2 regions of the Bacillus sp. LLTC93 genome follow, and region 1 is predicted to be linked to the other one. Evidence: riboswitches for the same ligand, from Rfam matches in the RefSeq annotation. Region 1 holds a riboswitch; the other holds the start of a gene.
What was found. Region 1 has a riboswitch for S-adenosylmethionine ahead of C6W18_RS12215 (methionine biosynthesis PLP-dependent protein). Riboswitches for the same ligand answer to the same signal wherever they lie in the genome.
Positions count from the first base shown of each region.

Region 2: another riboswitch for S-adenosylmethionine. It lies ahead of metK (methionine adenosyltransferase); the one in region 1 lies ahead of C6W18_RS12215 (methionine biosynthesis PLP-dependent protein).

Region 1 is NZ_PVME01000003.1:521,997-525,385, reverse strand. It holds gene C6W18_RS12225 (YjcG family protein) at 1-163, opposite strand, end outside; gene C6W18_RS12220 (alpha/beta hydrolase) at 216-956, opposite strand; SAM riboswitch class I at 1,177-1,298, shown strand; gene C6W18_RS12215 (methionine biosynthesis PLP-dependent protein) at 1,377-2,495, shown strand; gene metC (cystathionine beta-lyase) at 2,492-3,389, shown strand, end outside.
Region 2 is NZ_PVME01000007.1:30,673-34,061, reverse strand. It holds gene asnB (asparagine synthase (glutamine-hydrolyzing)) at 1-353, opposite strand, end outside; gene metK (methionine adenosyltransferase) at 502-1,704, opposite strand; SAM riboswitch class I at 1,898-2,032, opposite strand; gene pckA (phosphoenolpyruvate carboxykinase (ATP)) at 2,260-3,389, shown strand, end outside.

The sequences.
Region 1 (3,389 bases):
AGGTTGAGACGACCTCTGCTGCTTCTAGATCCGTTAATTCAAAAGGTGTTCTTAATGTTAAATGAGGCGGTATGAGTGCATAGTTCGGATCATAACGTTTCCGATAAGAGTTCGCAACATCTTGCAATTTTTTTGATGGAAATATAACAACTCCGTATTTCATCATGTTCCCTCCTGATTAAGAAAGTATTTATTATTGTTTATTATAACAAAATTCAGTTGATTAACGAATATGGGAGCATTCTTTTTAACGAAGGGGCAATGAGTGGCTGCCAAAACGTCCATTTATGATCCCCTGCGAATGTCTCAAATAAATAATCCGCACCAGACTGTTCAAGAAGGGCTTTTAAGTCTTCATTCGGTTTGATAAAATCAAGCACTTGGCCATCTGTTGTTTTCACAGCCGTTTCTTCCAATCCAATTTGATGGATAATGGCATAATGAGAAAGTGCTGTTGTCTGTTTGACGGCTTCTAAGACCGACTTATCAACATATGGAGACTGCAAAATCAGCCCACCAAATAAAGAAGGATAATCAATAGCTGTCATGAGTGAGATCGTAGCGCCTAGTGAATCCCCAATAAATGTACGTCCTGACCCAATTTGATACGTTGGATAGTGTTCATCAATATAAGGAACAAGTTCATTTGCCAAAAAGCGTTTATACGCCTCAAACTTTGTGCCATCTGGGTGATACGTATTTCGCCTTTCAGTGACATTTTCATAAGGAACACCAATGATAATCGAACGTTCCATTTCTTTGTTTTGCATCAATTCTTCCGCCTGTCTGCCTATTTTACCTAAGCGGAAATAATCATGACCATCTTGTGCAATGATGACATGATATGTATAAAGAGGGGAGTAATTAACTGGCAAATAGATTAAAACGGTCATGTCCGTTCCGAGTTCTTTTGACTGTAAGATTTCCTCTTGTATGATTCCTGTTTTCTTCACCATAATCCATTCCTCCAGCTAACCAAATTCATCACAAGTGAAACGTTTCCATTCATTGTAACATGAAAAACATCGTTGTTCCTATATGCTAACATGCAATCAAATCGACTGACATCCATTCTGTTATAAAATACAGAAAATTTTAATTAATCATGACATTTCCCCTTGAAAAATGAGTTTTAATGCGTTACAGTATTAGGAATTAGAACAGACAGACAACACATTCTTATCGTGAGAGGTGGAGGGACTGGCCCTTTGAAACCTCAGCAACCGGTATGCATCACTTCATGTGATGTACCAAGGTGCTAAATCCAGCAAGCAGCTTTTTTGCTTGGAAGATAAGAGGAAGCGATTAAACCCCTTCTTCTTATGAAGAAGGGGTTTTCTGTTTTGAAATCAGATTTTTACTTAGGATGGTGTCAAATGAAAGAACATGTGGAAACGAAATTAGCGCAAATTGGAAACCGTAGCGAAGAGGCGACTGGCACTGTCAGTCCTCCCATTTATCTTTCAACAGCATACAGACATAGAGGCATAGGTGAATCAACAGGTTTTGATTACATTCGAACGAAAAACCCAACTAGACAACTTGTAGAGGATGCGATTGCTTCGCTAGAAGAAGGGACGGCCGGTTTTGCTTTCAGTTCGGGAATGGCAGCGATCCAAACGATCATGGCTCTATTTGAGAGCGGAGATGAACTCATTGTCTCATCAGACTTATATGGCGGAACATACCGTTTGTTTGAAAACGAATGGAAAAAATACGGTTTGCGTTTTCTGTACGATGATTTTTCAGATGAAGACTGTTTACGCTCTAAAATCACGCCAAACACAAAAGCCGTCTTTATTGAAACGCCGACAAATCCACTCATGCAGGAAGCAGATATTCAAAAAATAGCGCAGATTGCAAAAGAGCATGACGCTTTGGTGATTGTCGATAACACCTTTTACACACCAGTCTTGCAAAAGCCGATTACGCTTGGAGCGGACATTGTCATTCATAGCGCAACCAAATATTTAGGCGGACATAACGACGTCCTTGCCGGGCTCGTTGTCACAAAAGGGGAGCAGCTATCTGAAGACATGTTCCAGCATCAAAATGCCATCGGAGCGGTTCTATCTCCATTTGATTCATGGCTTTTAATGAGAGGGATGAAAACATTGGCTCTTAGAATGCGCCAGCACGAGGCAAATGCGAAGGAGTTAGCAGAGTTTTTAGAGAAGCAGCCTGAGATTCAAGATGTTCTTTACCCAGGAAAGGGAGGGATGCTGTCATTCCGAGTAGCCAAAGAGGACTGGGTCAATCCATTTTTAAAGCAGCTGAAAACGATTTGTTTTGCTGAAAGTCTTGGCGGAATCGAAAGCTTCATTACGTATCCTGCCACGCAAACGCACATGGACATTCCAGAAGAAATTCGCATTGCAAACGGTGTGTGTAACAAACTGCTTCGTTTCTCTGTTGGCATTGAGCATGTGGATGACCTAAAAGCAGATTTGAAACAGGCACTATCACAAGTAAAAGAGGAGGTACACGCAAAATGACCACACACGATTGGACTCTCGAAACACAACTTGTTCATAATGCGTTTAAAACAGACCGGTCAACAGGTGCAGTCAGTGTGCCGATTCAGCATGCGTCCACATTTCATCAAAGCAGCTTTGACGAATTTGGCCAATATGACTACTCCAGATCAGGGACACCTACACGTCAAGCATTAGAGGATACCATTGCAGCGTTAGAAGGAGGAACAAGAGGGCTTGCCTTTGCATCAGGCATGGCAGCCATTTCGACCGCTTTTCTTCTTTTATCAAAAGGAGATCACGTCCTTGTCACAAGAGATGTGTATGGCGGAACATTCCGTATGATCACGCAAGTCCTTTCGAGATTTGGAATTGAGCACACCTTTGTGGATATGACAGATTTAAATGAAGTCAAACAAGGCATTCAATCGAATACGAAGGTCATTTATATGGAAACACCGTCAAACCCTACACTAGGCATTACGGATATTGAAGGCGTCGTCCAGCTTGCAAAAGAGCATGACTGTTTGACCTTCTTAGATAATACGTTTTTAACGCCTGCTCTTCAGCGGCCGCTAGACCTTGGCGTTGATATTGTGCTGCACAGCGCAACGAAATTTTTAAGCGGCCACAGTGATGTGCTGTCAGGCTTAGCAGTGGTTAAAGATGAGAAGCTGGGAGATGACCTATATTCGCTGCAAAACTCCTTCGGTGCGGTCCTTGGCGTACAGGATTGCTGGCTTGTGTTAAGAGGGCTAAAAACCCTTCAGGTCAGATTAGAAAAAGCAAGCCAAACGGCATTCGAACTGGCTTCATTTCTAAAAGAACATCCTGCGGTGAAAAAAGTATACTACCCAGGCTTAGATGACCATCCAGGTGCAGACATTCAGCGTAAGCAAGCAAGCGGAGCAGGAG
Region 2 (3,389 bases), on a different contig from region 1:
GCAGCTTCTTCTTTATAGTGACGATATGTGGCAAGAAGTACTTCCGTATCAGAATCTGTGCTGAACGTATAGCCCTTTTTCACAAGCTCTTCCTTCAACTCCACATAGTTATAAATTTCTCCGTTGAAAACAATCCAATATTTTTCATCTTCATAAGAAAGCGGCTGCTTTCCATGTTCAACATCTATAATACTTAAACGTCTAAATCCAAATCCTACATGTTCATCATGGAAGTATCCCTCATCATCCGGACCACGATGAACGATGAGACGATTCATTTGTTTAATTAACTCTTCCTGCTCAGTAGTTTCGGACAATGGACGGTGATTAAATACACCAACAAACCCACACATATTATTGCCTCCACGTTATGTTATTTCTTAAAAGTAGACCTATAATTAGACAGTTATTTGTCCGATTTTGTTTCACATTTTTTTGCTTTTTGTAGAATTTTTTTTAATCAAAAGGAAAACCGCTTAAAATAAGCGGTTTTCTATGTTGTTATTGTCCTAATGCTTCTTTGCGAAGCGTGTCGGCTTTATCCGTTTTTTCCCACGGGAGATCTAAGTCGTGACGGCCAAAATGTCCGTATGCAGCTGTTTGTTTATAGATCGGACGACGCAAATCGAGCATTTTAATAATGCCAGCCGGACGTAGATCAAAGTTCGCACGAACCACTTCAATTAATTTTTCTTCAGAAGCTTTTCCTGTTCCGAATGTATCAATTGAAATCGATACAGGCTGTGCAACACCAATTGCATAAGCAAGTTGTACTTCACAAGAATCTGCAAGGCCAGCTGCTACGATGTTTTTCGCTACGTAACGAGCAGCATATGCCGCAGAACGGTCAACCTTTGTTGCGTCCTTACCAGAGAAAGCACCGCCGCCATGACGAGCGTAGCCGCCATACGTATCAACGATGATTTTACGTCCAGTTAAACCAGCATCCCCTTGAGGTCCACCGATCACGAAACGGCCTGTTGGGTTAATAAAGTATTTTGTCTCTTCATCAATCAGTTCACTTGGAACCACTGGGCGGATGACATGCTCTTTTAAGTCGCTTTGAATTTGTTCAAGCGTCACTTCTGGTGCATGCTGTGTAGAGATAACCACCGTGTCAATACGAACTGGTTTGTTTTGTTCATCATATTCAACTGTTACTTGTGTTTTTCCATCTGGGCGAAGGTATGCAAGTGTTTGATCCTTGCGTACTTCTGTTAAACGACGAGATAATTTATGCGCTAGTGAAATCGGCAGCGGCATCAGCTCTTCTGTTTCGTTGTTTGCAAAACCAAACATAAGCCCTTGGTCACCTGCACCAATCGCATCAATTTCTTCGTCAGTCATTGTTCCTTCACGTGCTTCAAGCGCTTTGTCTACACCTTGCGCAATATCAGCAGACTGTTCATCAATTGATGTTAGCACAGCACATGTTTCCGCATCAAAACCATATTTCGCACGTGTGTAGCCAATTTCCTTAATCGTGTCACGTACCGTTTTTGGAATATCGACATAAGTAGACGTTGTAATTTCACCGCTTACTAATACGAGACCGGTTGTTACAGAAGTTTCACAGGCGACACGTGCATTTGGATCTTTCTTTAAAATTTCATCTAAAATGCTGTCTGAAATTTGATCACAGATTTTATCCGGATGTCCTTCTGTCACTGATTCTGATGTAAATAAACGACGATTTTGACTCATAATGGCTATTTCCTCCTGTACAAGGCCACATCATCCCAAGATGAGGCCTCCAATATGATACGGAACTCGTTCCCTCTTATATGAAAACGTTTATATTAGAGATGTTATTGGCAATTTGTTCATATGATGTCCCAAAAATAAAAAAACCATTTCCTTCATTGCGAGGAAAGGGTCTGAGATCGCATGCCTTTCACTCTTATCGCTCAAGGTGTTCTTGTACCTTGCATCAGGTTAGCACCTTGGTTTCTCAGCATTTTCATGCCTTTTTCGTAAGAAACCGGTTGCTGGGCTTCATCGGGCCTGTCCCTCCACCAACTCGGGATAAGAGTATCCGTTCAATAAGATATCTTATCTTAAACCCTTGCGTCATGTCAATGCTTCATAGGAATTATCTCCCCGCTTTTTTCACCACATCATTAGCATCACCAAAAAGCATATTTTCATAGCAGAAATGAAAAAACACACACAAAAATATTTAAATAGTATAGACTATTATTATCAATGTGTTATACTAATCAAAACAAACAAATTCAACGGTAAAGGAAGGGTTTTTTTATGAACTCAGTGGATTTAAAAGAAGATTTGCAGTCATTGCTCTCATTAGAAAATACGCACCAAAATTTATCTGTTCCGAAACTTGTTGAAAAGATTTTGGCACGTAATGAAGGCGTTTTAACATCAACAGGAGCTGTCCGCGCCACAACTGGTGCTTACACTGGACGTTCGCCTAAAGATAAATTTATCGTCAAAGAAGAAAGCTCTGAGCATAAAATCGATTGGGGTCATGTAAACCAGCCGATCTCTAAAGATGCATTTGATCGTTTATATACAAAGGTTGTCTCATACTTAAAAGAACGTGATGAACTATTTGTCTTTGAAGGGTTTGCCGGCGCTGACGAAAGATACCGTATGCCGATTACAGTGATAAACGAATTTGCATGGCACAATCTCTTTGCAAAGCAGCTATTCATCAGACCTGATGGATCAACGCCATCATCAAACGAAAAACCTTTCACCATCTTATCTGCACCTCACTTTAAAGCAGATCCTGAAACAGATGGAACGAACTCTGAAACGTTCATTATCGTTTCTTTTGAAAAACGGACGATTCTTATCGGTGGAACAGAGTATGCAGGAGAGATGAAGAAATCGATTTTCTCTGTCATGAACTACCTGCTGCCTGAGCAAGATATTTTATCAATGCACTGCTCAGCAAACGTTGGTCAAGAGGGAGATGTCGCGTTATTCTTCGGCCTTTCAGGTACTGGGAAAACAACGCTTTCTGCAAGCGCAAGCCGTAAGCTGATCGGAGACGATGAACACGGGTGGTCTGGCACAGGTGTCTTCAATATCGAGGGCGGATGCTATGCGAAATGTGTGAACTTAAGTGAAGAAAAAGAACCACAAATCTACAAAGCCATCAGCTTCGGATCAGTGCTTGAAAATGTTGTGCTTGATGAGGAAACACGTGAAGCGGATTATGATGACACATTCTTTACTGAAAACACACGTGCTGCTTACCCAATCGAAATGATTGATAACATTGTGAAACCGAGTATTGCAGGTCATCCATCTGCCATTGTCTTCTTAACAGCTGATGCGTTTGGCGTTTTACCTCCAATCAGCCGTTTAACAAAAGAACAGGCAATGTACCATTTCTTGAGTGGTTACACAAGTAAATTAGC